One region of the Sporosarcina sp. P25 genome, then DNA from elsewhere that is predicted to be linked to it. Evidence: riboswitches for the same ligand, from Rfam matches in the RefSeq annotation. Region 1 holds a riboswitch; each other region holds the start of a gene.
The links. A riboswitch is a leader RNA that binds a small molecule or an ion and turns the genes downstream of it on or off. The one in region 1 is predicted to bind S-adenosylmethionine.
Positions count from the first base shown of each region.

Region 1 (7,876 bases):
GTGGAGCCTTATCTTTAACTACCTCACGTATTGCACGAATATGATCAGGCGTTGTACCGCAGCAGCCGCCCACCATGTTCAACCAACCTTTTTCAGCGAAGCCTTCCAGTTTTTTCGATAGTGATTCAGGAGATTCATGATAATGTCCTTCCTCATCTGGCAATCCCGCATTTGGATAGCAGGTTACGTAGCTTGTCGCTAAGTCCGATAATGAACGCAAATGGTCCGTCATGAATTCTGGACCTGTCGCACAGTTTAAACCCACCGAAAGTGGATGGACGTGTTCAATGGAAATATAGAATGCTTCAATACTTTGTCCAGCAAGTGTTGTACCCATCGGTTCGATCGTACCTGAAATCATGATAGGAATTTCGCGTCCAAGCTCTTCAAATGCCTTTTTAATACCAATTGTTCCAGCTTTCACATTCAGCATATCCTGACTCGTTTCCATCAGTATCAAATCACTGCCTGCTTCTATAAGCGCTTTAGCCTGTACATAAAAATCATTGGATAGTTCATCGAACGTAATACCGCCCGTGACCGAAAGCGTTTTTGTCGTAGGTCCGATCGCACCTGCGACAAAACGTGGCCATTCTGGAGTAGAAAACTTCGCCGCACTTTTTTTCGCTATCTCTACAGACTTTGCATTAATTTCATCTGCACGATGACCAAGTGAAAATTCATTTAGTACTAGGGGAGTGCCGCCAAATGTATTCGTACAAATGATATCAGCACCGGCTTCTAAATATTCATCGTGAATTTTCTCCAAGACGTCAGGGCGTAACACACTCATGTATTCATTACATCCATCGTATTCTTCTCCGCCGAAGTCTTCCGTCGAGAAATCTTCCGCTTGCAGCATCGTCCCCATCGCACCATCAATGATCAGGATTCGTTTATCTAGTTGTTCTTCAATAGGATGTCTCTGCATGTGTTAATTCCCTCTCCTTCTGCTGGTCTATTTTCTTAATATACTCATACAACTCTAATGTCATATCGTAGCGCAGGAATGGTGTGATGAGATACAGCCCATTAAAATATTGTGCCGCTGTATCTATCAATTCTTTTGCGATTTCAAGACCTGTTTCAGTTGATCTTTCGCGATCCTCTCCGCATTCACGCATTCTTTCCAACACATCTTCTGAAAGCTTGATGCCCGGTACCTCGTGATGCAGGAACTCTGCATTTCGTATATTCGTCAATGGCATGATACCGATGAAGATCGGTGTATCCAAGTGTTTTGTTGCTTCATATACATCGATAATCTTTTCTTTCGTATAAACTGGCTGAGTGATGAAATAGTCCGCACCCGCTTCAATTTTCTTCTCAAGCCGTTGTACAGCACGATCGATTACACGTACGTTCGGATTGAAAGCTGCTGAAATGGAGAAGCTGGCTTTCTTGCGCAACGGCTTACCAGAGAATGAAATCCCTTCATTCAATTTCTTAATCAATTGCAATAACTCCATGCTGGATACATCGTAGACACTTGTAGCACCGGGGAAGTCCCCAACTTTTGTCGGATCGCCTGTTACAGCTAGGATATCGTGAATACCTAATGCATCAAGCCCCATCAAATGTGATTGTAAGCCGATAAGATTGTGATCCCGACACGTTAAATGTACAAGCGGGCGGATATTATGTTGCATCTTAACGATCGAGCCCATCGCCATGTTGCTGATGCGAGGGGAAGCAAGTGAATTATCTGCCATTGTTATAGCGTCAACTCCAGCGTCATATAACATATTTGCACCTTTGATATAATCGTCCGTTTCCAAGTGGCGTGGTGTATCTAGTTCTACAATTACTGTACGCTCTGTTTTCGCTTTTTCATGAAGAGGTTGATGTTTTGCAGGACCCGCTTCATGAATCACGATAGGTTTTGCCGGTTGTACAACCTTTTCTGTGATAGGTGTCAGTCGCGCTAACTGTGTTTTCGCAGCTTTAATATGCTTAGGTGTTGTCCCGCAACATCCACCAATCAGCCGAACGCCTTGATCACGAAGTAATACGGCAGCGCGTCCAAAGTATTCTGCTTCTGATTCATAGACAATACGGCCATCCTCAACATCTAATAGACTGGCGTTTGGATATGCGGATAAAAATGCTTTTTCCGGTAATGTCACATTATCGAATGCTTGAATCGTGTGGTAAGGACCTAATCGACAATTGACTCCTACGATATCTGCTCCAAGAGACTCGAGCTGATGAAGTGCGGCGTTTAATGAAAGTCCGTTCTGCAATACGCCGGGATCATGCATAGAAACTTGTGCAATCAATGGGACATCCGTGATTTTCTTTAATGTTGTAACTACGGATGATAACTCTTCAAAGTCATAATACGTCTCTAATAGAAGACCATCAGGATCACCTGCCAATAATGCATTGGCTTGTTCTAGTACGACTTTTTCTATTTCATCCAATGTAGCATCGCTTTTACGTATCCCCCGCAAGCCGCCTATTGTTCCAAGCACAAATTGCCCGCCAGGTGCCGCTGCACGTTTTGCAATTTTCATAGCTGCCTTATTGAATTCTGTAACATGACTTTCTAGACCGTAGCGAGCTAATTTGTTTGCGTTCGCACTGTAGGTGTTTGTCTGGATAATATCTGCACCGGCTGTGATGTAATCTTGGTGAATTTGCTCTATAATTTCAGGCTTTTCTATGTTTAGTTCTTCATAACAGTAATCAATTCCGTAAGAATATAAAATCGTCCCCATTGCACCATCTGCCGTTAGGACATTTGTTTGTAGTTTCTCGAGCAATGACATAATTCCATCTCCCTTTGCTTTTTTTAATCAAAAAAAGCCTTCAAGTATATTAGAAGGCTTTGTAATCTCAATGACTAGTTCCCTCTCATCTTTTCAGTGTGTCGATTTGACAGACTGCTGGAAGTAGCACCTTGCCAAAATGGCTGGTTGCTGAAGCGTCGACGGGCCAGTCCCTCGGCTTCTCTTGATAAGATATGTTTCTTATTCAATTATTTCGATTATTCTAACCATATCATAGCGGCTTTGTTGGATACCGTCAAGTGAACGTTTGGTGAAGTTCAAAGTGCGGAGTTAGAGCATAGAGAAATTGTGGCATATATGATAAAATACAAGAATCAACTCAAAAAGGTGAGGAATTATGCGATTCTTTAAATACTCATTTCCAATCGCTGTTCTTGTAGGTACACTTGCTTGGATTATGATAGGCAACAGTTACGAGGAAGTTGCTTATGATATGCGTGTGTACATTACGATAGCGGCTGCTATATTTAGTGGATTAATCTCAAGTGTTTTGTTTCGAAAAGAAAAAGAAGAACAGATTGATGAGAAGAAGTAGACTGTCAGCGTGATGCTGCAGTCTTTTTTTGTCTACTTTTATTGGTTAACTAAATAATAAATTATGTTGACAATAAATGAGTTAACCGATATTATTTGTGAGGTAACTAATATAAAAAGAGGTGTCGTAATGACAATAGCAACAGAGAGACGACCGGTAAGTAGATTTAGCGCATTAACTATTGTCTACAGTGGGATGTTCGCAGCGTTAATGATGATTGGAGCGAATATTACATCCTTCGTGCCGTTTTTAGTAGTTGGTGGAGTACCCATCACATTGCAAACATTTTTCGCAATCTTATCAGGACTATTACTTGGCAGTCGTCTAGGTGCGTTATCGATGACGGTTTATATGTTAATAGGGCTAGCGGGCGCGCCGGTCTTCGCTAAATTTTCTGGAGGCTTCGGTCAGATCTTGAGTCCGACGTTTGGCTTTATTCTCACATTTATTCTGATCGCTTATGTAGCGGGAAAGATTGTAGAGCGAAAACACACCATGTCTGCTTTTATTACCGCAGCATTGGTCGCTACAGCAATCAACTATATACTAGGCACAAGTTGGATGTATTTTGCGTACAAGATGTGGGCTGCTGCACCCGACGTGTTTACCTATAAGATTGCTTGGCTATGGATGATGCCTCCACTGCCGAAAGATTTAATTCTTGCTGTATTGTCAGGCGTATTCGCGTTTAGAATGTCAAAACACTTGAAAGTGAGGCGTACGTTATAATGAACTACCAAAGATTGGCTACACAAGTACTTGAAGGTTATGTATTAACTGATGAGGAATCACTCGCAATATTAAATAGCCCAGATGAAGATTTACTATTATTACTGCACGCAACGTATTCAATTCGATCGCATTATTTTGGAAATAAAGTGAAGTTAAATATGATCATCAATACGAAATCAGGATTATGTCCAGAAAACTGTGGGTATTGCGCACAATCCATCATTTCAAAAGCACCTGTCGAAAAGTATGCGATGATGAAATCGGAAGAAATACTAGAAGGTGCAGAACGTGCTGCTGCTAATAAAGCGGGCACCTATTGCATTGTAGCAAGTGGACGGGGACCGCGTGACAGTGAACTGGACATTGTCATTGAGTCTGTTAAACAGATTAAAGAGAAACACAAAGGCATGACGGTATGTGCTTGTCTAGGTATTTTGAAACCAGGACAAGCGACTCGTTTGAAAGAGGCGGGAGTCGATCGCTACAACCACAACTTGAACACTTCTGCAGAGCATCACGAAAGTATTACTACATCGCATACATACGATGATCGGGTAAATACTGTAGGACTTGCCAAAGAAGCAGGCATATCTCCATGTTCAGGTGTCATCGTCGGCATGCGTGAAACAAAGCAAGATATCATCTCCATGGCGCGTAGCCTAAACGAACTGGATGCAGACTCAATACCTGTAAACTTCCTGCATGCAGTGGATGGAACTCCATTAGAAGGGACATCAGAACTGGAGCCACGTTACTGCTTAAAAGTCCTGTGTCTGTTCCGCTACATTAATCCTAGCAAAGAAATCCGCATCTCAGGTGGACGTGAAGTTAATCTAAGAAGCCTACAACCACTAGGCCTATACGCTGCGAACTCTATCTTTATCGGCGATTACCTCACAACAGCTGGCCAAGAAAACGATCAAGATCAAAAAATGCTTGAAGATATGGGCTTCGAAGTTGACTTGGAACCTTTGAACAAAGAACCCATCACTATTTAAATAAAATGAATAAAATTATTTGTATACTTTGTGACTGAAGACAATCCACTATAAGGATCTGTTCTTCAGTCTTTTACTATTCGTTTAGAATACACTATAGAAAGATTACAGTAGTTCACCATAAGTAGAAAGTACCCGTCTGGAACGTTGGACAACGGTGCTAACCTATCCGCCATGTTTTTGTCTCAAGACTAATTGAATAATCATTAGCTAAATGTGGCAACCTAGCAATAGGTTTTCTTTCGACGTAATAAGGTATACATATAAACAAATGAATTGCATCCCACCTAATTTCTGCGATACAATCAAGTCAAAGATAGTCAAAGTCAACTAGAAGATCGAGCGAAATGAGGTGACGAGATGCGTAATATTTCTGACATTATAGAAGGATATTTGAAGTCGATTATAGAAGAGGAAGATAGCGCTTCTATTGAAATCAAAAGAAATGAGATTGCCGAGAAATTCCAATGCGTACCATCACAAATCAATTACGTAATCAAAACCCGGTTTACAGTCGAAAGAGGCTACGCCGTAGAGTCTAAGCGAGGGGGCGGGGGCTATATCCGGATTTACAGGGTACGTACCAACTCCCGAAAGGATTTACTTGAACAAGCGTTGGAGATTTTAGAGAGTGAAGCGTCTTCTACTATGGCGGAAGATGTCATCATCCGTTTAATTGAAGAAGAAGTCATTACAGAACGTGAAGCTAAGTTGATGCTTGCTGCGGTGGGCCGTGCTACTTTGCGTTATATGTTACCTGAGCGGGATGCGTTACGTTCGCGTATTCTTCGCGCCATGTTAGTTACATTAATTTATGAAGAGATAGAATGAGGTGAATCTCAATGCTTTGTGAAAACTGTAAAGAACGACCAGCTACTGTAGTGTTTAAACAAGAGACCTTAAATGATAAAACTGAGCGCCATTTATGTGATAAATGTGCATTTTACTCGCAAACATTTTCATTCAGTCCGGATCAGGAACCGTTATCAATTCAACAATTTTTAGCACACTGGTTGGGCGGATCAGAATTATTCTCAGAACAAAAAGCCGATGAGAGATTACCGGATGGTCCGAAATGTCCGAATTGTGATTTGACCTTCCATCGTTTCCTTGACATCGGAAAGTTTGGTTGTGCTACATGTTACGTGGCATTCAGCGGACAGCTACCAAGGTTGTTTGCTAAATTGCATAATGGGCATACCCAACACCGCGGAAAAATTCCGGTTTCCCTTAATGAGCGTTTTGCTTTAAAGAAAAAACTAGAAGATATCCGTACGAAAATGCAGCAAGCTGTAGAAAATGAACGATTTGAAGAAGCGGCAACTTTGCGGGATGAGGCGAACCAGTTGAAACAGCAACTGTCCGACGGGGGTGATGATCAACATGTCATTTGAAAAATTCTTCAAACAAGAACTGACGGGTTGGATGGTGGCGGAAGGTGAGCATGCTGACATTGTCTTATCCACAAGAATCCGGCTAGCTCGTAATTTACAAGATCATCTATTTCCTATAAATGCTTCACAAGAAGATGCAAACCGTGTAAGCCAAACGTTGAATCAAGCAGTCGAGACGATGCAGGATCACCACTTCACAGGCACCACGATGAAAGATTTGTCACCACTTGAAAGACAAATTTTAGTCGAGAAACACTTGGTCAGTCCGCAATTGATCAATCCTAAAAAACATGGATCGGTTTTGCTGTCGGAAGATGAAACGATCAGTATTATGGTGAATGAAGAAGATCATATTCGCATTCAATGTATTTATCCAGGCTTTCAAATAGATCAGGCATATGAGCATGCTGATCAAGTGGATAGCGAACTGGAAGTGAATTTGAACTATGCCTTCGATGAAACATTCGGCTATTTGACAAGTTGTCCATCTAACACAGGTACAGGAATGCGCGCTTCTGTCATGATGCATTTACCTGCATTAACTATCACTAAGCAAATCGAGCGAATTATTCCTGCGATATCAAGGCTTGGAATGGTCGTACGTGGAAGTTACGGAGAGGGCAGTGAAGCGCTAGGCAATATTTATCAAGTTTCCAATCAAATTACACTTGGCAAATCAGAAGAGGAAATACTGAAGGACTTAGGGAGTATTTCAAAGCGTTTGATTGCGCATGAAAAGAAATCCCGTGAATTATTATTGGCTAAGTCAGAAGTTCACTTAGAGAATAGATTATTTAGAGCACTTGGCACACTGACTCATTCGCGGATTTTACCATCAGCGGAGGCGGCAAAATGTTTGTCTGACGTCCGTTTGGGTATTGATTTAGGTATCATTGAAAATATTGATATGAACATTTTGAATGAATTGATGATTTTCATGCAACCAGGTTTTCTCCAACAATACGCGGAGACAGAGTTAACATCTGATGAACGAGATATTCTTCGTGCACAATTATTCCGGGATCGGCTAGGCGTAGTACGATCTGCTACACAAAAAAAAGACAGTGATCCGTTATGAGCAAAGTTTTTGCAAGAAAGACTCATAGCATTTATAATTAATCAAAGATAGTCAAAGTCAATATGCGAATTAGGTTGTATCGCGAACTGACATGAATATATATAGTTATATGAAACAAAGCATGGATGCGTTATTTTGCATAACATAGAATATAGTCCACTGATGAAGGAAAGAGGGGAATGGATATGATGTTTAATCGATTTACACAACGTGCACAAAAAGTTTTACAACTGGCTCAAGAAGAGGCTATTCGTTTAAAGCATGAATCTATTGGTACTGAGCATATTCTACTTGGATTGATTCGAGAAGGCGGCGGCATCGCGGCAAAAGCTCTTGAAGCAATTAGC
Region 1 covers NZ_PDYV01000002.1:249,280-257,155, forward strand. The annotation lists gene metH (methionine synthase) at 1-931, opposite strand, end outside; gene CSV70_RS02965 (bifunctional homocysteine S-methyltransferase/methylenetetrahydrofolate reductase) at 912-2,771, opposite strand; SAM riboswitch class I at 2,854-2,965, opposite strand; gene CSV70_RS02970 (hypothetical protein) at 3,130-3,327, shown strand; gene CSV70_RS02975 (biotin transporter BioY) at 3,457-4,056, shown strand; gene bioB (biotin synthase BioB) at 4,056-5,057, shown strand; gene CSV70_RS02985 (CtsR family transcriptional regulator) at 5,418-5,888, shown strand; gene CSV70_RS02990 (UvrB/UvrC motif-containing protein) at 5,900-6,451, shown strand; gene mcsB (protein-arginine kinase McsB) at 6,441-7,529, shown strand; partial or broken gene CSV70_RS03000 (ATP-dependent Clp protease ATP-binding subunit) at 7,715-7,876, shown strand, end outside.

Region 2 (7,876 bases), on a different contig from region 1:
TGGATGATACATTGATATGGGATGCCAAGAGTATTTCCATGGCTTTTCAAAAAACATGTGAGTACGCGACAAAGAAAACAGGGGTCAATCCAGTAGAACTTGAGCATGCGGTGCGCCAAGAAGCAAGAGATTTGTATGCTACATATGAAATATTTCCACATACTCAAAATATCGGAATTAATCCTTTTGAAGGGTTATGGGGTGTTTTTGACGATGAGGGAGAAGAATTTCAGAAAATGAAAGAGATTATTCCGAGTTATCAAAAGGAAGCATGGGTTAAAGGGTTGAAGAAACTGGGGATTGATGATGAACCATTTGGTAGGGAATTAGCTGATGTATTTCCAAAAGAGCGCAAGAATAACCCATATATATATGAAGAGACGTTTGAAGTATTGGATAAATTGAAAGGTAATTACCAGTTAATTCTTCTAACAAACGGTTCACCAAGTTTACAACAGATTAAGCTAACGATCTCGCCTGAAATACCTGGTTACTTTGATCATATTATCGTTTCTGGTGCATTTGGTAAAGGGAAACCTGATGCATCTATATTCAAGCATGTTCTGGCATTAAGTGGTATCCAAGCAGAAGAAGCGTTGATGATTGGTGATAACTTGATGACAGACATTTTAGGTTCAAGTCGTGTCGGTATGCGTAATGTATGGATTAATCGAGAAAATAAACTACCGAATGATGAAGTGAAACCTACGTATGAAATCGATAACTTACATGGTCTTTTTCCTATACTTGCCGCATTAGACAACCGATGAGATTCTCTCATCGGTTGTGATTCTTTTCTACTTATTTTTCATTGATTGTAAAGCAAGGAGGGATTTAATGCTGGAATACATATTGGTGTTTTTAGGGGCGGCTATACCGTGGATTGAAATTATGATTGTCGTTCCGTTAGGTATTATTCGAGGTCTATCACCTATATGGGTAATAGTTCTTTCATTTGCGGGTAATATGGCAACAGTTCTTCTATTAATTGTTGGTTTCCAACATATTAAAGAATGGATGGCACGTAGAAAACAGAAGAAGGGTAAAGGTAAAAGTGAGTCAAAACGTCAACAACGTGCAGAACAAATTATGAACAAATATGGATTACCGGTTTTAGCACTTGCGGGTCCTATATTGATCGGAACACATATCGCGGCTTTTATTGGTCTCGTATTAGGGGCGAAGAAAATGAATACGGCAATTTGGTCGGCGGTCAGTATTGCGCTATGGTGTTTAGTGTTCGGAATTCTTACAGCTATGGGATTTGATTTCTTTGTCAATCACACATAAAAAATCCAGCTACTATGAGCTGGATTTTTTATATTCTTATAAATCAATTGCTTTTGCATCATTAATATTTTGGACTTCTTTAATATGCTTGATAGAAGTCGATTCGACGTGGTTGTCAACAGCTAACATCATGATAGCATAGCCGCCTTCAGTGGAACGTCCAACCTGCATCGCTGCAATATTGATATTCTCTTCTGCTAGAAGTGTACCTACACGACCGATTGCCCCTGGCTGATCCATGTGTCGGATAAATAGTAAGTGACCGCTTGGAATTACATCTACTACATAATCGTCCACTTTTACAATGCGCGCTCCAAGGCCATTTAGAAGTGTACCCGCTACTTTGCGAATACCTTTTTCAGTCACGATTTCTACTGTGATCAAGTTCAAGAAGCCTTTACCAGTAGTTGTTTTTTGCTCGTTCACTTTGATGCCGTAACGATCAGCCAATAACTTCGCGTTCACATCATTGACAGTTTCCCCAAGATTCCGCTTCAAAAGGCCTTTGACGGTGTTACGCGTTAACGCACGCACATCGTAGTTTGCCAATTCGCCAGCATATTGAATGTTGATTTCATGGATAACCGAGTTTTGAATTTGGGATAAGAACATACCTAGTTTTTCTGTAAGATCGAAGAATGGCTCGATTTTCGCCAATACATCACGAGAAACAGATGGCAAGTTCACTGGGTTACGAACAGATCCAATTGTCAAGAAGTTCACTACGTCACGGCTTACGTCAACTGCTACTGATTCTTGTGCTTCGAATGTACTTGCGCCCAAGTGAGGAGTTGCTATTACTTCAGGTAATGTCAACAATTTATGGTCTAGGAATGGCTCTTCTTCGAATACGTCCAATGCCGCACCCGCCACTTTACCAGCAACGATTGCATCGTATAAAGCATCTTCGTCAATGATTCCACCGCGTGCACAGTTGATAATTTGTACGCCGTCTTTCATTTTCTCGAATGCTTCTTTGTTGATCATTCTACGAGTTTCTTTTAGTAAAGGTGTATGAACTGTAATGAAGTCAGCTACGTCTAGCACTTCATCTACTGTCCCAATTTCTATGCCTAATTTTTTGGCAACATCTTCTGTTAAAAACGGATCATATGCGACTACATTCATACGTTGTCCTCTTGCACGTCTTGCCACTTCAGCACCGATGCGACCAAGCCCGATGATCCCCAAAGTTTTGTCTTTCAATTCCACACCAAGGAATGATTTTCTATCCCATTTATTGTTTTTTAACGAGTTGAAGGCTTGAGGGATTTTGCGCGCCATAGACATCATCATGGCGACTGTGTGCTCAGCTGCAGAGTTTGTGTTGCCATCCGGAGCATTCACAACGATAATTCCTTTTTCTGTAGCCGCGTCCAAATCAATATTATCGACACCTACACCTGCACGACCGATGATTTTTAATTGATCAGCTGCTTCCAACAATTCTTTTGTAACAGTTGTCTGACTACGAACTAGTAATGCATCGAAATCTTTGATACGTTCTTTCAGCTGATCTGGTGTTAGGTCAGTCTCCATTACAATTTCAAAACCTTCTGCTTGTCGTAGTGGGAAAATTCCGTCCTCGCTAAGTGGGTCACTAATAAGTATTTTAAAAGCCATGATATTCATTCTCTCCTTTGATTGTTTGTAGTAGAATTTTTGTTGGAAAACTATGTGTGATTGATCGTATATGTAAGTTGTACGCTACCCCCCTTATAGGTAAAATAAAAAAGCCTTCCATCCCTTACGTATAAGTAAGGGGCGAAAAGCTCGATAAACTAACGCGGTACCACCCTTGTTTTGCTGCAGATGCAGCCTTCATTCAGCATGCGTAACGTGCATGTGACGGATTAGCCTACTAAGATGTTCAGCCAATCAATTCGGAAGTGCCTCCAACCTCGGAATTTGCTGACTTACACCACTGCATCAGCTCTCTAGAAAATTCTTTTTAGGAAGGTATCTCTTCGTCAAAATTGTTTAACAACTATTAATTTAGAACTAATCATAACACGTCAAAAACTATTGTCAATTGCTTTTCCGGAAAAAATGAAAAACTGTTAAATGCGAACGTAGTTATTGAATTATTTGTGAACGTTCGTGTCTGAGAGGTTATTTGTAAAAAAACATCTTTAATTTAACTAAGTGGAAGTAAATAACGTAAGTCGTTTGAAGGGAAGAAGTGCAGGTAAGAGTGTTATAATGGGCTTATACTATTCATTTAGAGGAGTGTTGGGAATTGAAAAAACTAGAATCACTAGAGCAATTCGAGCAACTTAAACAAGAAGAAAGAGTGATTTTCTTATTCACTGCAGACTGGTGTCCAGATTGCAGAGTGATTGAACCATTCTTGCCAACATTAGAAACAGAATTTGCGGAGTATGAATTTGTCTCGATTGATCGTGATGATTTTATAGATCTTTGCAGTCAGTTGGATATATTCGGTATTCCTAGCTTCGTGGCATTCAGTGAAGGAACAGAAACAGGTCGTTTCGTCAGTAAAAATCGTAAAACGAAAGAAGAAATCGAAGAGTTTATTAATAGCTTAACGTAATGTAATCGGACTACATGAAGAGATATTGAGACAATTAAACAAAAGGACTGAAGGCAACTATAAAAGTTGTTTTCGGTCCTTTTTATATTAGAAAAGATGCCACAATAAGATCTTATTTCTTGTATTACGTGAACTCTTTCAGTTGCTCTATAAGAATTTTAGCGCCTTGTGGACTGATGTATAGACCGTTTGACAATAGTTTGTTTTCATCCATCACATCACCCGTGATAAAACACGCTCTGTTGGCCTGAAATTTTCTCAAAATGATTCTATCATCTTCTACGAAAATTTCGATCGGATCGCCCTTATCGATCGACAAAGAATTTCGAAGTTCTTTTGGAATGACAATTCTGCCGAGATGATCAACTTTACGAACAATACCTAAAGACTTCATGAGCTCCTCCTCGAAGAAATGTAGTTGGTAGTTTCTATTATACACAAAAATATACTATCTACAATTTACAAAACTTAAATGCGCAGAACAATTTGACAATTCCGCTATACAATTAATTTATTAATGCTATAATAGGCAGTAATTAAATATTTCTTATCAAGAGAAGCTGAGGGATTTGGCCTGATGAAGCTTCAGCAACCTCTGTATATACAGGAAGGTGCTACCTCCAACAAGATTGTTGTCTTGAGAGATAAGAACGGTGAATGGTCAACCCTCATTTTCTTATCTAAGAGAAATGAGGGCTTTTTTGTATAGAAATAGAATAACTGAACGTCAAGGGGGAAATAGAATGCCGATTAATATACCAAAACATCTACCAGCAGGTGAATTACTGAAAGAAGAAAAAATCTTTATTATGGATGAAGAACGTGCGACAACACAGGATATCCGCCCGATCAATATTTTAATTTTGAACTTGATGCCTGAAAAAGAAAAGACAGAGCTTCAATTGCTGCGATTGCTTGGTAATACACCTTTACAAGTGAATGTCACATTTCTCAATACAGCTACCTATGTTTCGAAAAACGTCAGTCAGAATCATTTAGAAACGTTCTATACTACTTTTGAATATGTCAAAAATCGTCGTTTTGACGGTATGATTATCACAGGTGCTCCAATCGAACTTCTACAATTTGAAGATGTAGTCTATTGGAAGGAGCTAGAAGAAATTATGGAATGGACAAAAACGAACGTCACATCTGTTCTTCATATTTGTTGGGGGGCACAAGCGGCTCTATATCATCACTACGGAATTGACAAATTCGAGTTGCCGAAAAAGTGTTTTGGAGTATTTTCACATGATATTACCGATCCAACAGTGAACTTGGCAAGAGGGTTTAATGATGTATATGTTGCCCCACACTCACGCCATACGGGAGTTTCATTAGAAGAAATAAAGAATCATCCTGATTTGACCCTGCTTTCTGCTTCTGAAGATGCCGGCGCATTCATTGTGATCTCAAATGATGCAAAACATATTATGGTAACTGGACACTTAGAGTACGATGCACACACATTAGGGGATGAATACGCTCGCGATATAGAAAAAGGTGCTGACATTGATGTTCCTGTAAATTATTATCCGAACGACGATCCGTCCAAAGAACCTATGAATACTTGGCGATCCCATACGCATTTATTGTTCTCGAATTGGCTCAATTACTATGTCTACCAGAAAACTCCTTATAACTGGAATTAAAAGAATTAGTGTATAAATTTCTATAGTTTGCACATACTCCGATTACCGGAGGTGTATGCAGTGAACATAGATGAATTTTGGCAATTGGCTTTTTGGGAAATGACTTTACGAACGGTGATCTCATTTGTTGTGCTGTTGATTTTGGCGCGTTTTATGGGGAAGAAACAAGTGTCACAATTGACTTTCTTTCATTATGTGACAGGTATAACAATCGGTTCGATTGCGGCCAATTTGGCGGGAGAGTCTGAAACGCCATTCTTGAATGGTTTATATGGAATGGTCTTATGGGCAGTATTAACAATTCTTGCTAACTTTTTATCATTCAAATCCATTAAACTTCGTGTATTACTCGATGATAAACCGATGATTGTCATTCAGAACGGAAAAATCCTAGAAGGTTCCATGCGTAAATTACGTTTGAGTTTCAATGATATAAATATGATGCTACGAGAGCAGTCGGTATTTTCTATGAAAGACGTCAATTACGCGATATTCGAAACGAATGGTAATTTAAGTGTCATGTTGAATGCAAGTGAGAAATATGCGACAAAGAAAGATATCAAAGCCCCAGCACCACAGCCAAAATATATTCCGACCGAAATTATTACTAACGGGAAAGTAGAAGAGAAAAATATGAGAGAACTTCAATTGACTGATACTTGGTTAACTGAGCAACTAAAAAAACAAGGGATTTCCAAACCAGAGCATGTTCTCTACGCAGAAATTCAGTCAGATGGCAGTTTGTATATCAATACATTAAAATCGACTTGACGTGAAGAGCCCTGACATAATCAGAGCTCTTCGCGTTTTTTATAATATTTCCCAATTTCTTTGTTTGGCCACTGCAGTAAGTTTTTTATCTGGACGAACTGCTACAGGGTACCCAACTTGCTCTAAGACTGGAAGGTCGGAAATGCTGTCACCATAAGCAAAGCTATTATCCCAATCGACAATTTCTCCAAGTAGTGCTTGATAAATTTGTTCGTTTTTACGTGTACCTTGAATATGTAGGAAAGGCTGATCCATCGCTAATTGTTCTCCATTTGAAGGGATGTCTGTGCCGATAATTCGATCAAATGTCAAGTGACTTGTGACTGCTTTTAAAAAAGGAGTATAAGCTCCAGAAACTAGTAAGATATGGTATCCCTCTTTTTGATGTTCTACTAGTCGGTTAATGACTTGTTCATTGAAGTCAGGCAACATCACGTTATGCATACCTTTAAAATACTCATGTAGTTCTGCCATCGTCAATGAATCCAATGCTTGTAGATAAAGGAACATAGAGCGTTCTTTCATAATAGACTCAGGTAGTATTTTTAGTTTATAGCGAACATAAAGCGGTAATATCGATCGAAAAAAGTTTCGGTAATACTTCTTGTGCGTAGGATGATTCTTTAATTGCTCCATGAGTAATTTAAAGGTTTCTTTAGTGTACAACGTACCATCAAAATCAAAGATCGCAACTTTCATATAGACACTCCTTCATTTGTATTCTTCTACATAGTATACAAATATAGGGAGTGTAAAAGCAAAAAAGCAGATGAAGAAGAACTCCATCTGCTTGAAACATTAACTTATTGAAGGTTGTTCGGCATACCGGGTTGACCTTGTGAAGGTGCAAATGAATTAAGCAACATATTCATATCCTGATCATTTAATTGAGGTACTTGATAATAGTGATGTTTGTTTTGGTAAATTGACAACTCGTACGCCATTTCTATACAGTTAGGCACGGAATCTGCCAGTACACGGCGAACGACTGGATTACATACTTCTAATGAAGCAGCTGTTTTGCCTGTAGCGCCTTCTTTCTTAGCGCCAAGTAAAAAGCCGGAGATGATTTCATCACTGATTTCACCTGTGGATTGAATGGGCTTAGAGGGTGCTTTTTCTTTCATACCGTAAATGAAGTCGCTACTTGCTTTCATTTGATAGCGCTGCGTAGGGTGTGAAGGATCTTTGCCTGTTTTGAAACTTTCGACGAGAATATTGTACTCATCCAACGCGAATCGGTACTGTCGATCAAGAATATCTAAAAGTTCTGGATCTTGGACGTGTGGGCGTAAAATCATCGCTTGGTTCAATGCTCCGACTGTCGCGCTAAGTACTTCTTTGACATCAAATAACTCATGTCCACCGTGATTCATCGATGGGGAACTTGTCCGCCTTGCATGTTTTGAGATGTTTCGAATTGATTTGTCAAATATTTTTCCTCCTTCAATAGTCATGTACATCGAAAATAGTATGTGAAGTAATCGAAAGCTTATTCATATGAAATTGTATTGGCGACTCAAGCATAGTTCTTAACGCGCCATCATATCATAAGGATAGAACTCAGGAAGGGTAGTGAAGATACATGCAGATTCATGTAGTTTCGCAA
Region 2 covers NZ_PDYV01000010.1:80,502-88,377, forward strand. The annotation lists gene CSV70_RS10380 (HAD family hydrolase) at 1-770, shown strand, start outside; gene CSV70_RS10385 (small multi-drug export protein) at 838-1,290, shown strand; gene serA (phosphoglycerate dehydrogenase) at 1,327-2,913, opposite strand; T-box leader at 3,048-3,273, opposite strand; gene CSV70_RS10395 (thioredoxin family protein) at 3,530-3,844, shown strand; gene CSV70_RS10400 (AbrB/MazE/SpoVT family DNA-binding domain-containing protein) at 3,969-4,238, opposite strand; SAM riboswitch class I at 4,389-4,495, shown strand; gene metA (homoserine O-acetyltransferase MetA) at 4,588-5,496, shown strand; gene CSV70_RS10410 (YetF domain-containing protein) at 5,563-6,267, shown strand; gene CSV70_RS10415 (HAD family hydrolase) at 6,307-6,966, opposite strand; gene CSV70_RS10420 (spore coat protein) at 7,071-7,643, opposite strand; gene CSV70_RS10425 (LysM peptidoglycan-binding domain-containing protein) at 7,853-7,876, shown strand, end outside.
Region 2: linked by a shared signal. The riboswitch ahead of metA (homoserine O-acetyltransferase MetA) and the one ahead of CSV70_RS02965 (bifunctional homocysteine S-methyltransferase/methylenetetrahydrofolate reductase) in region 1 are both predicted to bind S-adenosylmethionine.

Region 3 (7,876 bases), on a different contig from region 1:
AAAGTAGAGGTTACAAAAGAAGTTTATCCTGTTTTCGAAAAACTATTTGCTCAGATGGAACAACTAGAATGGCAAAATTTCCTTCGATCGCATTTACCTTATGCTCAATATCATTATGACCCAGACAATGACAAATTGGATTTACGATTGAAGAAGGTCTTTGCACTGATTCATGAATTTACCGATGATGAATCCAAACGTTTTATCGAGCAACTACCGCTATTTCGTTGATTCCTCGCTCATCTTTCCGCTACACTAGAGGAAAGGACGTGATCCGTATTGCTGAAATTTGAAGATTTACAAGGGGCCCATGTGGAATTGACTTTTGGACCCAATTTACATCAAATTGAATCTCGCCATGTGCTCGTTATTATTAAGCACGACAATCGCTGGTTATTGACCAAACATAGAATACGCGGCATTGAATTTCCTGGTGGAAAAGCGGAATTAGGAGAGACAATTGAACAAGCTGCTATTCGGGAAACGATGGAAGAAACAGGCGTCACTGTAGAAAATATACATTCATTTGCTGAGTACGTAGTCTTTACTGATCCGCCTTTTTGCAAAGCCGTTTTCACAGGAGATATAACACATGTGGAAAAAGACTTTACGTTAATGGAAACAGAAGGCGTAGTTTGGATGACCGACGCTGAACTAGATGCTTGTACTGAACTCAGCTTTCATATGAAAGATCGCGGAATGGGTGAGCTTAGGAAGTGGGTGGAAGCGAATGATAGAACTAACTGATGGTAAAATCATACGGAGAAAAGATTATCCCTCCCCAAACCCCCATGTCAGATTGGAAGAAATCACCTATAGTTCTGATAGCTTGCTTGTAAAAGGACTTCTGGCAACACCGAAAGCAAAAGGACGGTATGATGGATTGCTTTATTTACGTGGCGGTATCCAACATGTAGGGATGGTGAGGCCAGCGCGTATTGCACAATTTGCGTCGCATGGTCTTGTGGTATTCGCTCCTTATTATCGCGGCAATCGTGGTGGTGAAGGAAAGGATGAATTTGCGGGGGAGGATCGCAATGATGCCGTGACAGGCGTGGAAGTGCTGAAACAGCAAAGTGCAGTCAATTCAGATCGCATTCATTTATTCTCTTTTTCAAGAGGCGGGATCATGGCCTTATGGACAGCCATTATGCGCGAAGATTTAACTTCTATGGTAACATGGGCAGGAGTTTCAGATGTGATCTTCACATACAAAGAGCGACAGGATATGCGACGTATGATGAAGCGTGTCATCGGTGGCACGCCGAATAGTCAACCAGATGCGTATCGTGAAAGAACAGCGCTATTCCAGATAGAGAATATTGATATTCCGGCATTGATTATCCACGGAACTCTTGATACGAATGTATCGTTTGATCAGGCTTTATTGCTGGAGAATGCATTGCGTGATGCGAATAAAGAGTTTGAAACTTGGTATTTAGAAGGCTTTACGCATTATATTCCTCCTGAAATGAATCGACAACTTGTGAAAAAAGCAGTGGATTGGATGAAGCGACAATGATGTGCATCCGCCACCGCTTAAGTGATTACAATGTAGACGTAAAAAGGCTGACCAGAGGGGTCAGCCTTTTCGTATGCCATTATTTACTGACGGGTGGTCCGCCTTTGATTGCGATGTCTTCTGAAACGTGAGAAAACTTCTTGAAGTTCTCACGGAAAGCATCAGCCAAACGGTTTGCTTCTTTATCGTATTCGTTTGGATCTTCCCAAGCGTAACGAGGGTGTAGAACATTACTTGGTACACCTTCGATTTCAAGAGGCATTTCCAATCCGAAGATTTCGTTCTTCTTTGTTTCTACATTGTCCAACTTCCCGGCGATTGCAGCGCGCACCATTGTACGTGTATAGCCTAAGTTCATACGTGAACCTACACCGTAGATCCCACCAGTCCATCCTGTATTCACAAGGAATACTTTTGAACCGTGCTCATCGATTTTCTTTCCAAGCATCTCTGCATATGTAGCTGCAGGAAGTGGTAGGAATGGTGAACCGAAGCAAGTAGAGAATGTTGGTTCAGGAGCAGTAATTCCACGCTCAGTTCCAGCAAGTTTGGAAGTGAAACCGCTCAAGAAGTGGTACATTGCCTGTTCTTTTGAAAGAATCGAGATTGGAGGCAATACACCAGAAGCATCAGCTGTAAGGAAGATAATGTTCTTCGGATGACCAGCAACTGACGGTGTCACGATATTATCAATGTTTTCGATTGGATATGCAGCACGTGTGTTTTCTGTTAATGATTTATCATCATAATCAGCAATGCGTGTCTCTTCATCCAGTACTACGTTTTCTAAAACAGCGCCAAAACGGATTGCTCCGAAGATTTCAGGTTCTTTTTCAGCAGAAAGATTGATACATTTTGCGTAACATCCGCCTTCAATATTAAATACGCCATTATCAGACCATCCGTGTTCATCATCACCAATAAGTTTACGGTTAGCATCTGCTGAAAGTGTCGTTTTACCTGTTCCAGAAAGACCGAAGAATAAAGCAACATCGCCTTCTTCTCCAACGTTTGCCGAACAGTGCATGGATAGGATATCTTGCTCAGGAAGTAAGAAGTTCATAACAGAGAAAATAGACTTTTTCATTTCTCCAGCGTACTCTGTTCCACCGATTAAGACAATTCGCTTTTCCAGCGATACAATGATGAACGTTTCAGAGTTCGTGCCATCCACTTTTGGATCCGCTTTAAATGAAGGGGCAGCCAAAATGGTGAATTGCGATTCATGTGCTTTCAATTCTTCTTTGGTTGGACGGATGAATAGTTGGTGAACGAACAGATTTTGCCAAGCTAATTCGTTAATTACTTGGATAGACAATTGAGAGTCTTTATCTGCCCCTGCAAACCCTTTAAATACAAAGAGTTCATCTTTTTTCTTCAAATGATCGATGACTTTCGTGTATAATGAATCAAAGATCTCCTCTGAAATCGGACTGTTCGTGCTACCCCAATCTACTTTATCCTTAGACACTGCATCTTCAACGATGAATTTGTCCTTAGGTGAGCGTCCTGTATATTTACCTGTACGTGCAGTGATCGCACCGTCGGCAGAAAGTTTAGCTTCGCCTCTTGCTACTGCTTTTTCCGTTAATTCCGCCACAGACGCTTGGATCGTCACGTTGCTTCCACTAAGAAGACTTTTTAAACTATCATCAATTTTTGCAGATATCATGTTTACATACCGTCCTTTGCGTAGTCGATTTATTTTTATCTTGATGAGAATATCCTAATTCGTAAATAGTATAACACATTAAGAATATTAATCTATACTAATGGAAAACTCAAGTGATTTAGGAGAAATAATTTGACAAAATCCAAACTTTTTAATACGATGTGACATGAACGGATACTCTTATCCCGAGTTGGTGGAGGGTACAGGCCCTGTGAAACCCGGCAACCTGCAATAGACGCAAGTCTAACGCGAAGGTGCCAAACCTGAAGCAAGGTTTAATTCCTTGGACGATAAGAGTGAAAGGTGCTGCGCGTGAAATTTTGCCTTTTACTCATGGATTGAATATGAGTGGAGGGCTTTTTATATTGTCTAGCCCTGAATCCTTATGGTATATGCTTGACGTCTAGGCGTGGAACTTTACCAGGGACTTATGAGAGTACCGTATCATGATGCTTAATATAGGGGGAAACAACATGACAAACCGTCGACTGTTTACATCAGAATCAGTTACAGAAGGCCATCCTGACAAGATGTGCGACCAAATTTCAGACGCAATTTTAGATGCAATCCTAACGGAAGATCCAAATGCGCGTGTGGCATGTGAAACGAGTATCACAACAGGACTCGTATTAGTAATGGGAGAAATTACTACGACAACGTATGTGGATATTCCAAAAGTTGTTCGTGATACTGTTAAGGAAATCGGGTATGTTCGTGCGAAATACGGTTTCGATTACGAAACGTCCGCTGTACTTACTTCCATTGATGAGCAGTCACCTGAAATCGCTGCAAGTGTCAACGTGGCACTCGAAGCACGCGAAGGCTCTATGTCAGATGAAGAATTGGATGCAATCGGTGCAGGAGACCAAGGTCTAATGTTTGGATATGCATGTAATGAAACGCCTGAGTTAATGCCTCTACCCATCAGCCTTTCTCATAAATTGGCACATCGCTTGGCACAAGCGCGTAAAGAAGAACTTATATCTTATTTACGTCCTGACGGAAAAACACAAGTGACGGTAGAATACGATCAAGATAATAATCCTGTGCGAATCGACACAATCGTTATTTCTACACAACATCATCCTGAAGCGACACTCGAGCAAATTGAGAAGGATATAAAGAACGTTGTGATTGATGCAGTCGTTCCAAAAAACTTATTGGACGAGCATACTAAATACTTCATTAATCCTACTGGCAGCTTTGTTGTGGGTGGACCTCAAGGAGACTCCGGTCTGACTGGACGTAAAATCATCGTCGATACGTATGGTGGATATGCCCGTCATGGTGGCGGTGCATTCTCAGGGAAGGATGCTACGAAAGTGGACCGTTCTGCTTCTTACGCAGCACGTTATGTTGCAAAGAATATCGTTGCAGCTGGACTGGCTGAGCACTGTGAAGTTCAGTTGGCGTACGCTATTGGAGTAGCGAGCCCGGTTTCTATCTCGATCAATACATTTGATACCGGTACACTATCCGAAACTCAATTAGTAGAGTTCGTACGTGAATTATTTGACCTTCGACCGGCAGGCATTATTAAAATGCTCGACCTACGTCGTCCTATCTACAAACAAACAGCAGCGTACGGTCACTTTGGCCGCACTGACATCGAATTGCCATGGGAGCAGACGGATAAAGTGGAAGCGTTGAAAGAACTTGCAAGTAAAGTACGTGTGAAGCAATAATGGAGTGCAGAAAGAGGAAATTATTTCTTCTTTCTGCATTTTTTATTTATTTGACGGCGTAAAATGAAAAGGAATTACTTCATAGTCAGCCTTTTCATAAGCTACTTGCAATCCGTGATCCTCAATATCTTTTTTCAAGACAGTCTTTTGCTTTACTTCAACGTCAAATGAATAACTAAAAGGATAATTTTCCACTTTAACAGTGTGCTGATCTGCAAAGTATATCCCAATTCGTCCTACCGGTAATGTATGGAAAATGCTTGTAGAAGGAATGCCGTCGCGAAAGAATACATGTTCATTCGCTTTGTCGATACCTGGATCATTCACACAACAATATAAGGAAAAGTTATCTCCAAGCTGAAGCAAAGCAAAATGCTTTTCAAATAAATCCTTATCAAAACCCTCGATTTCTTTACACAATCGTTCACGACGATTCTGTTCACCCTTGATAAATAGCTTAGCCTCTTTTTCGTTGTTACTCTGTATAAACTGTTCATAATGAAGACTACAAAGCATTGCTGCATATTGGTCCATCTGTTCTACATCATCAATTCCTTGGCGATAAAGTACTGTTTTAGGGAGCAGGGGGAAGTCAGTGAATTGAAAAGGTGCCGACTTCGCATCATTCCAAAAAGGCTGTTTATCAAAAGGAGCCCAGCCGATGTCGTGGTTACTAATGGCAGTCAATACGGAATGACGCCATTGATCATCAGGAAACATATCCTTCTTCCAGTGTTTCATTAATTCACCGGCGAGGTGTCCATGATGATGTTGCTGCACAAAGCTGAATGTTTTCTCGTGTTCACGTACAATCATCTTGCTCATCCTTTCTTTTCAGGGGGAACGCTATCATTTTTTATGATTTCTTCTTTAATTTCTTCTTTTACCTTTTCAATTTTCTTCATTTCTTCCTGATACATTTCTTCTGCTTCTGTTGTACCGAGAATCAGGGGTTCTTCATTGAAATCAATGCGTTTGCCATACCGAAGAAGTTCATAAATAATCATACCGTTATTCGGTTTGCCATTTACGGTTTTCATTGGAATGGAGTCAAATAAAACGAAATAGAAGGCGTAGAATATAAAACGGCTCCAAAATGTTTTGGAGTCTTCAAAAAATCCATTCGCTATCAGCGCATTAATTGTGACTGCCACGACCACGTTAATCAAAATCGGCCCAGCATATATACATATATATGCGAAATTACTTTTTCTTTTTACTGAATCAAAAGTAAACCAGCTGTTTACATGATAATATTTTCGTATATCTAAAACACCGAATTTAAAAAGTCTAGGTCCAGAACCAATAGTTAGTCTGGCATTTTTCACGCCGAAGAGACCACTAATTATAAAATAGCCAGCTTCCCTTATAAACGTAACGACAGGTAAAATGATAAAACTTGAAATGACTAAGCTAAGGAGATCCGCTAAACCGAACATATCTGTCGACTCCTTCTATAAGTTCTTCCTATAATGATTCAATAGCTCTAACAGTAAAATACCCATTTTCCCCGAAATCAATCGTTTTGGTATTACAGTGTTATAAACATACTTTAAGAAGTCATGTTTAATTTACGTAAGAGCGGGAAATTATAAAGTATTAATCGAATACATGTAGTATTTGGAGGAGGAATAGGATATGGCGAAAATAGCGGTAGAAGTACCATTTGATGACATTAAACAAGCATTAGAGGAAAAAGGACATGAAGTGAAGATGTTTGCAAGTGATGAACATCTAAGCGGCTATGATATAGGCGTAGTACGTGCTTTAAGCGATGTCAACATCGACCAATTCGAATTCCCCGTGATCAGCATTGAAGGCAACTCCGTACAAGATATCGTAGAAGATGTCGAAAAAAGATTACATCGTTAATAATTGAATTAAGTTCTACCTAGTACGAGACTAGGACAAAATAAAAAAATGCATGAAGGATCATTTTTCTCCTTCATGCATTTTTCTTTTTGACTACGTATTTATAAACGTAACTTTTGAGAAACAGGAGCGCAGGGGAGTGGACTATTTTCCAGTTATGTTAGTATGTTTTATTTTCGCAAAGTACATAATGAAAACCAATTATACGTGCATAGCTAACGTGTTTATCCATGATACCGCGTCGTCACTTTGATTATTATTGGTTGACAACAGCCCCATAAGAACAGTAAGCTGTTCAACGTTGACTTGTCAGTCAATCAATAAAAAAGAAGTGAGTTGAAAATCTTTATGTCACCTCGAACAAGTGAAAAATTTAAAAAGATCCGCGATAATCGACAGCAACAACTAAAAGAAGCCGCCATCGAATTATTTGGTACGAAAGGATACGCCGCAACCAAAATTAGTGAGATTACAAACAAGGCCGAACAAAGTCATGGTTTGTTTTACCACTATTTCAAATCAAAAGAAGACCTGTACGTCACAGTAATTCTCGAGTTATTAACTGAATTCGTCAATACAGTCGATAAAGCAGAGGAAAAACATCACAGTCCTTTAAAACAATTGGAATGGTTGACTGAAATGACTCACTCAGGCTCACTAAGAGATGGAGTACACAGGCATATCTTGATCATGCAAGCTTTATATTCTGATTATCTAACGCAAGAAGTGAAAGAAGAAATTGTAGAAAAATACCGATTCATGGTCGAACGTATTGAACATATTATTGTGAGAGGACAAATTGCTGGAGAGTTTATTGAAGGTGATGCGGAAGAATTAGCAGTGTATCATTTATCGTTAGTCCATGGGTTGTTATTATCAAATGCACGGAAAGTGTCACCCATAAAAGTATCAGCTGATAAAGTGTTGCGGCAATTAAAACGTTATCCAGGACAGGGGGTTGGCCAATGAAACGCATGTTGAAACCAACAATCATCTCCATCTCGATGGCAACAGTTATGGCAGGAGCTGCTATTTCTCCAGCTCTTGGTTTGATTGCGGCTAACTTCCCAGAGGCAGATCCAGTGATCATCAAGCTGATTTTAACAGCACCTTCCTTATTCATCA
Region 3 covers NZ_PDYV01000010.1:12,936-20,811, forward strand. The annotation lists gene CSV70_RS10055 (transposase) at 1-231, shown strand, start outside; gene CSV70_RS10060 (NUDIX hydrolase) at 280-747, shown strand; gene CSV70_RS10065 (alpha/beta hydrolase family protein) at 731-1,522, shown strand; gene pckA (phosphoenolpyruvate carboxykinase (ATP)) at 1,602-3,194, opposite strand; SAM riboswitch class I at 3,372-3,491, shown strand; gene metK (methionine adenosyltransferase) at 3,668-4,879, shown strand; gene CSV70_RS10080 (DUF3891 family protein) at 4,922-5,695, opposite strand; gene CSV70_RS10085 (hypothetical protein) at 5,701-6,318, opposite strand; gene CSV70_RS10090 (YkuS family protein) at 6,518-6,751, shown strand; gene CSV70_RS10095 (TetR/AcrR family transcriptional regulator) at 7,100-7,720, shown strand; gene CSV70_RS10100 (MFS transporter) at 7,717-7,876, shown strand, end outside.
Region 3: linked by a shared signal. The riboswitch ahead of metK (methionine adenosyltransferase) and the one ahead of CSV70_RS02965 (bifunctional homocysteine S-methyltransferase/methylenetetrahydrofolate reductase) in region 1 are both predicted to bind S-adenosylmethionine.

Region 4 (7,876 bases), on a different contig from region 1:
TTCTTCTGTTTTTTGAAACTAAAACGTATGATATAACGTATAGAAATGAAAAGACAAGGAGTGATCATGTATGGAACAGCATGAAAACAACTCGGAAAAGCAACAGTTGGTTACAAGACAGACAGAGGAAATCAGTACGTTGAATCAAGAAGTAGGTAAACTTCGTAAAGAGGTAAAACAGCTTCGTGAGGATATTGAGCTCATTGATATATTTCAAAAGAAACCTATCATTTCATCTGCAGTAATCGGGCAAGTCGGCAGTATAATTATCGCCATACTAGTTATCATAGGGATATTCTTTTAGATGGAAGACACTGCAATGCAATTATAAATTGGCGGCACTAAAGTTCTTGCTAGTTGTGTTGAAAAAGGGTTTTAGCGCGACATATAGTGCGCCTTAAAAGTGGTAACACTTGCTATTAAGGTCACGTATTATCATACGCAATAAGCGTGGGCAATCGGGAGACCGTGATCAAAGAATGAGCATTTTTGATTAAAAGTGTCATAGAAATGCTCATTCAGATTAATAGGATAGAAAATCAGATTTTCATTATGCATGGTCAGGAGGAGAAAAAACTAAGTCCTTCAGAACTGAAACGCTTAATTTATTTATGGATGTAGAAGCGATTTACTCAGATTAAAGAAGCAGAACGCACTCTCGTGACTTCAGTCGTAAGAAGTTCACTGCTCTAGTTCTACCTTCTTCGCTTGTAAATACCTTTTACTTTTCCTCTATTATACGCATGGTAATGTCAATTAACTCATTATGTTCAGTAAATCGTTCACTGAGCATATCTGTAAGTATATGTTTTAAAAAGTATTCTACACAGTTCATGTCTTGGAACATCAGTATTGTCCTTAATGCTTCCTCGTAGATTTCTATAAACAATGGCTCCGGATTATCCTTTTGGATCTCACCAAATGATTCGTACAGCAAATCAATTTTATCAGCAACGGATAATATGCGCCCCTCCAATGATTCATCCTTACCTTCTTTCAATCGTTCCAAATAGATAGCTTGAAACTCAGTAGGGAATTCTTTTTCTATAAACTTTCTGGTCATTTCCTCTTCCACTTCACCGAATAGCTTCTTCAATTCTTTCGAAGCGTATTTTACAGGTGTCTTAATATCCCCTGTGAATAGTTCTGCATAATCATGATTTAATGCTTTTTCATATAGGCTTTTCCAATCCACATTCTGTCCAGATTCCTCTTCGACAGTCCCAAGAAACTGGGCAATTTTTGTCACTTTAAATGAATGACTAGCGACGGAATGCTCCTGAAATTTGAACTTTCCAGGACAACGAATAATTTGTTCTAAATCAGATAGGCTTTTAAAGTATTGGTGTACCCCCAACAATATTCATCCCCTTTGTTTAGTATTTACAGTTTTAAAACCTGTTCATTCGTTTTTAAGAAGTCATCCCTACATACAGCTTTGTACTATATACGTGCCCTCATGTAGACATAATTATACGAGTAGGGGAGGACTCTACTAAGCAAAAAAGATATTCAATAACTATTACTATAATAACTCACTTGGTGGCTGAAGGGGAACTAGATTTCGAGTGATAATGTTTAGCCTCTTTATAATGTGGAAAAGTATGTACAGAACATCATATAAGGAGTGGTAAGCATTATGGCTAAAATTGCAACAGTACTTGGAGATATGTTTGAGGACTCGGAATACATGAAACCGGCTACTGCTTATAAAGAAGCTGGACATGAAGTAGAAGTGATCGGTGCGGAAGCAGGAACAGACGTAACGGGTATGAAAGAAAATACAAAAGTGAAAATTGATAAAGCAATTGCTGATGCTAAATCGTCAGATTACGACGCATTGTTTATTCCGGGCGGATTCTCACCGGATATTTTACGTGCTGATGATCGTTTCGTAAAATTTGTTAAAGAATTTATGGATGCAAAAAAACCTGTTTTCGCAATTTGTCATGGGCCACAATTGCTCATTACAGCAAAAGCGCTTGAAGGGCGCGATGCAACAGGATACACATCCATTCGTGTAGATATGGAATATGCGGGTGCAAAATACGCTGACAAAGAAGTCGTAGTCTGTCAGAACCAACTCGTAACAAGCCGTACACCTGATGATATTCCAGCATTTAATCGCGAATCACTAAAACTGCTAGAAAAATAAAAAATATTCTGATCGTCAAGGTGTAAAAGCCTTGACGTTTTTTTTGTGACTTCAGCACATTATACCATCGCTTACAACATACGATAACAGTACTTATTAACATTCGTTGAAAAAGATTCTCAATTGCACTTGAAAAACGTTCTCAATGAGAGTATGCTAAAAGCAACGAATAAAGCGCGGAGACGATCGCGTCTTACAAATGAAAGGTCGGGATCTAACATGTATAAGATTGTTGCGTTGGCGGTATTAGCGGGGATTGTATTAGGTGCAGCAGCTGGATTTTCCTTTGGAAGTAAAGAGCTGGTAGGTATGTTCGCCGGAATGGCCGCGCTCACGTTTATTGCGGCACCGGCAGCGGTCGTCTATGCAAGTGAAAAGAAAAAATGGCATCAAGCTCACTAATACAAAAAAGCATCCAAATTATTGGATGCTTTTTGTATGGATGTAATCGGCTATTTCCAAGTGCTTTATCATGAAATTCTACATCTTAATATGCAGACCATCCGTTGTCAGCTTCCATAATGATACCGTTAACATAGGAAGATTCGTCTGATGCAAGGAATAGCGCAATGTTTGCAATCTCTTCTTTTGTTCCGGGGCGGCTCATCATGTTTACGCCCCTTAGCGCTTGCTTCATTCCGAACTCATCCGGTTGTGACAAGCTGTTTGTAATATTAGTTGGTATGTGTGCTGGGGCAATCGCGTTACAACGGATATTTAATGGACCGTATTGAGAAGCAACGTTTTTCGTCATCCCTGCCACTGCGTGTTTTGATGCCGTATAAGCAAAGCCACCTCGACCACCTGTCACCGCTGAGATAGAAGCCATGTTGACGATAACACCTGCTTTTTTCTCTTCAAAGATAGACAATGCTTTACGGGTTGCGCGCATCACACCTGTTGTGTTGATTGCCAATACTCTTTCCCATACTTCATCCGTTACTGTAGCTGCAGAATACATATTGTCCATAATACCGGCATTATTCACTAGAATATCAAGTGTACCGAATTGCTCAGCTGCTGTATCTATCATTTTTTGTACGTCTTCTTCAACTGTTACATTGGTTTTGACTGCTAATGCTTCACCACCAGCACTTTTAATCGTCTGGACAGTTTCTTCTGCACCTTCAATATTCATATCTGCAATAATAAGCTTTGCACCTTCACGGGCATACAATTCAGCAATTTCCCGTCCAATCCCAGATCCTGCGCCAGTTATTACTGCTACTTTATTTTCCAAACGTTTCAAACTTATCGCCTCCAATTATATTAGTACGATTTGATTATATTATATACTTTCATGCCAAATTATTGAAAAAGTAGTTTCTGTACTTTGGCTGCAAAAAAACAACCCGTACTATCATAGTTAAAATGATTGTTCGAGTTGCACGGGTTACTATTATTGAACTTTTACGCCTTCTACTACTTCTTTTGCAGCATAAAGGGCTTGTTTTACATCAGCAATCAAATCTTCTACATCTTCTACGCCCACCGAGAAACGGAGCAAACGGTCGTCTACTCCACGGCGATTACGTTCTTCTAATGGAATATCCATATGCGTCTGTGTAGTCGGATACGTGATGAAGCTTTCGACACCACCTAAACTTTCCGCGAATGAAATTAAGTTCATATTTTCAAGGAATGGCCCCACCCACTCACTATTCTGTACTCGGAATGACAACATACCACCGATTCCAGCATAAAGCACGTCAACAATGAGAGGTTCTTGTTCTAAATAAGATACCATCTCTTTGGCATTTGCATCATGCTGTTTCATGCGTAAATGCAAAGTCTTTAGACCGCGTACTACAAGCCATGAATCAAGAGGGGACAATGTAGCTCCAATCGCATTATGGTTAGTAAATAGACGTTCGCATAAATCCTTACCTTTTGCAACGACTAGACCTGCAAGTACATCATTATGTCCACCTATATATTTCGTCGCGCTATGAATGACGATATCTGCACCTTCTTCAATTGGTCGCTGGAAATAGGGTGTTAAAAACGTATTGTCGACAATGAGTAATAAACCATGCTTTTTCGCCAATTCTGCATACGTACCAATAGCGATGTTTTGCATTAATGGATTTGTAGGCGTTTCCAAGAAAATCGCTTTTGTACGATCAGTAATCGCTTGCTCGACTTCCAAAACATCATCGAACGATAGGTAACGCGTTTTAATATTGTACGTCTCTTCATACTGGTTAAATAGACGATAGGTGCCGCCATATAGATCTTCAGGCGCCAATAGTTCCGAACCTGTTTTAAATAAAGATAAAATGAGTTGAATAGCTGCCATTCCAGAACTGCAGGCAAATCCTTGATCGCCTGATTCCAAGTTTGCGATTCCATCTTCTAGGACAGAACGCGTAGGATTTTTTGTTCGTGTGTAATCGTATCCCGTGGATTTACCTAGACCTTCATGGTGGTAGGCTGTAGACAAGTAAATCGGCGTATTGACTGCTCCGGTTTTTACATCACTGTGGTTTCCAAGTTGTACTAATCTAGTTTCTAATCCGTTGTTTGTCATGAATATCCATCCCCCCAACAAAATAAAAAAGAACCTCTTCTTTTCGAATAGGCCCTCGAACATACAAGTGTATACAGTATTCTCATCTTCAAGGTGGTATCACCCTTGGAATTAGCACCGTGCCTGGGGCTGGTTGCTGAGACATCGCTGGGCCTATCCCTCCGTCTCTCTCGATGAGAATATTCATAATATAGGCAAAACTGTTGACGGATTTATTCTATCATGCAGATATACTAGATGCAAGTTTCCTTTTACCGTCAGTTGATGATTATTTGTTTCAGTAAAAGATTTGCTATACTATAAATAATATTCATGACGGGAAGGAGATTTTCATTTTGGCTTGGGGTTATGTCGCGCTAGCGGCTGTTATAGAAATCTTCTGGGTAGTCGGTCTCCGTTACTCTGAAACTGTAATTCAATGGACCGGTACTGTTGTGGCAATTGTATTCAGTTTTTATTTCATTATTAAAGCATGTGAAAAATTACCTTCAGGCACAGTATACGCAGTTTTTACCGGATCAGGTGCCGCTGCAATCCTTTTGGTGGATATCTTCGTCTTTCAAGCAGGCTTCACATGGGTTACGCTGACCTTCATCGGATTAATCGTCATCGGGGTAGTCGGTATCAAACTGACAACAGATGAAAAAGCAGATACAGAAGGAGGTGGCTGACAATGGCTTGGATGTACTTAGCTTTAGCCAGTCTCGGTGAAATTTTTGGTGTAGTGAGTATTAATTATTATTTACAGAAGCGTTCAATTAAAAGGTTATTACTTATTGTGGGGATATTTGGTTTTGGTTTTGTTTTCCTGTCTCTTGCTATGCGCGAGATTCAGATGAGTACAGCCTATGCGGTATGGACAGGACTAGGTGCAGCGGGAGCCGTATTGATGGGGATTTTGCTATTCAAAGAATCCGCTAGCATCAAACGTCTCTTCTTTTTATCGCTCATTATTCTAGGTGCTGTTGGCTTGAAAATATTCGGTTAAAGGGGAGTGGACACACTGGTTTATTGGACGCGATTTGATTTCGGCGGATGGTCTGTGACATTAGCTTCTACAGAAAAAGGACTTTGCTACATGGGACTAGCTGAAGATAGTTTGGAGCATATGAAGGATTGGTTAAAGCGATTTGGTATTGAAGGTTTACAGGAAGATGAAAGAAAACTTGAAGTCTATAAAAGTCAGATCAAAGAGTATTTATCAGGAAGAGCTTATGATTTTCCAATGTTGTCCCTTGATTTAAAGGGAACACCGTTTCAATTGCAAGTGTGGGAAGCGCTACAACGAATACCGTATGGGGAAATTACAACTTATTCAGAGATTGCGGAACAGATGGGGAAGGTATCTTCTGTTCGTGCAGTAGCATCCGCAATAGGCAAGAATCCCGTATTGATCATAGTGCCTTGTCATCGTGTTATTGCAAAAAGTGGACGATTATCCGGCTATCGAGATGGTGAAGAGCATAAACGGAGCTTGCTACAACTGGAGAAATCCAGCCGGATAAGTGAGAGAAAGGAGTGAACGACATGAAATATAAGCAAATTAAACCGAAGAAAATATATGAAGAAGTAGCGGAAAGTTTATTTGGCTCCATTCAGTCTGGGGAGTTGAAACCAGGTGATAAATTGGATTCTGTGCAGCAACTGGCTGAAAATTTTACGGTCGGTAGGTCGACCATTCGGGAAGCTTTAACAACTTTACGTGCTAGAGGGCTTATCGAGATGAGACAGGGAGAAGGTACATATGTCAAGGAATTCTCATCCGTCGATATGATCTTCCCGTTACAGAGTGCCTTGCTTATGAATCAACAGGATATTCAACATTTATTAGCGGTGAGAAAAATAGTTGAGACTGGAGCTGCAGCGAATGCAGCAGAATCCCGTACAGCAGATGACATGAAAAAGATGGAAACGGCACTCGATGAAATGAAAAAGCATGCCGGAGATATTTTGCTAGGTGAAAAAGCGGATTTAGACTTCCATTTTGCAATCGCAGAAGCAACGAAAAATCCTTTATTGGTAAATTTGCTTAGTCAAGTTGCAGGGCTAATGAGCGAATCGATGAGAGAGACGCGTCGCATTTTCCTCTATACAGATACAGCGACAGTAGAACGCTTGCATGATGAACACGAAGCCATATTTTTGGCAATTAAATCACAGCAACCAGATCATGCAGCAAGTACTATGCAAGCTCATCTTCTGAATGTGGAATCTGTTTTAATCAACCATTGGCAGTCGGTAAAGGAATAAAAAAATCACTCATTATATGTTGAGTGATTTTTTTTATTGAAATAGATGAATGTTCTGTTAATGGGAAGATAAATGTAGTATGCTATGTAAAATGTTAGTCATCTGATGACCTGTCGACTATATAAAACATTATGGTGAAGGAGTGAAGTGAAATGAAAGTAAGCTTATTCATAACATGTCTTGTGGATATGTTTTATGCAGATGCCGGTAAAGACATGCTAGAAATATTGGAAAGGCAAGGCTGTGAATTATCATTTCCAAAAGGCCAAGTATGCTGCGGACAGCCTGCTTACAACAGCGGTTATGTAGAAAATTCAAAATCAGCAATGAAGAATATGATTAAGACTTTTGAAAATGCGGAGTATGTTGTCACTCCTTCAGGATCTTGTGCCACCATGTTTAAATTATATCCTAATGTATTCAAAGATGATCCCAAATGGTTAGCAAGAGCACAGGAGCTGGCGGATAAAACGTATGAATTCACACAGTTTCTCGTGAATGTATTGCAAGTGGAAAATGTAGGAGCAAAATTGGTAGGAAAAGCGACTTATCATCCGTCTTGCCATATGACGAGATTACTAGGCGCTAGTGAAGAACCGAGGAAGCTATTGAATCAAGTGGAAGGACTCGAAATGATCCCTTTACCGAATGCTCATAATTGCTGCGGATTTGGTGGAACATTCTCCGTTAAGATGGGGGATATCTCTGAACAGATGGTAGATGAAAAGGTTAATAGTGCCATAGTGACTGAAGCAGATTATTTAATTGGGGCGGACTGTGGTTGCTTGATGAATATTGGGGGGCGTGCAGAACGTATGGGCAAGAAGATCCGAGTTATGCACATTGCACAAGTATTGAATAGTCACGAATAAACCAAAAAAGTGGGGTGATAGCAATGGCAATGAAGTTCAGTAAGAAAAACTTTACAGATCGAACAAAGG
Region 4 covers NZ_PDYV01000007.1:12,708-20,583, reverse strand. The annotation lists gene CSV70_RS07960 (hypothetical protein) at 71-304, shown strand; gene CSV70_RS07955 (HD domain-containing protein) at 722-1,357, opposite strand; gene CSV70_RS07950 (type 1 glutamine amidotransferase domain-containing protein) at 1,640-2,155, shown strand; gene CSV70_RS07945 (hypothetical protein) at 2,375-2,557, shown strand; gene CSV70_RS07940 (glucose 1-dehydrogenase) at 2,643-3,404, opposite strand; gene CSV70_RS07935 (methionine biosynthesis PLP-dependent protein) at 3,555-4,685, opposite strand; SAM riboswitch class I at 4,765-4,865, opposite strand; gene CSV70_RS07930 (DMT family transporter) at 5,021-5,356, shown strand; gene CSV70_RS07925 (DMT family transporter) at 5,359-5,673, shown strand; gene CSV70_RS07920 (methylated-DNA--[protein]-cysteine S-methyltransferase) at 5,680-6,207, shown strand; gene CSV70_RS07915 (FadR/GntR family transcriptional regulator) at 6,213-6,935, shown strand; gene CSV70_RS07910 ((Fe-S)-binding protein) at 7,088-7,807, shown strand; gene CSV70_RS07905 (LutB/LldF family L-lactate oxidation iron-sulfur protein) at 7,831-7,876, shown strand, end outside.
Region 4: linked by a shared signal. The riboswitch ahead of CSV70_RS07935 (methionine biosynthesis PLP-dependent protein) and the one ahead of CSV70_RS02965 (bifunctional homocysteine S-methyltransferase/methylenetetrahydrofolate reductase) in region 1 are both predicted to bind S-adenosylmethionine.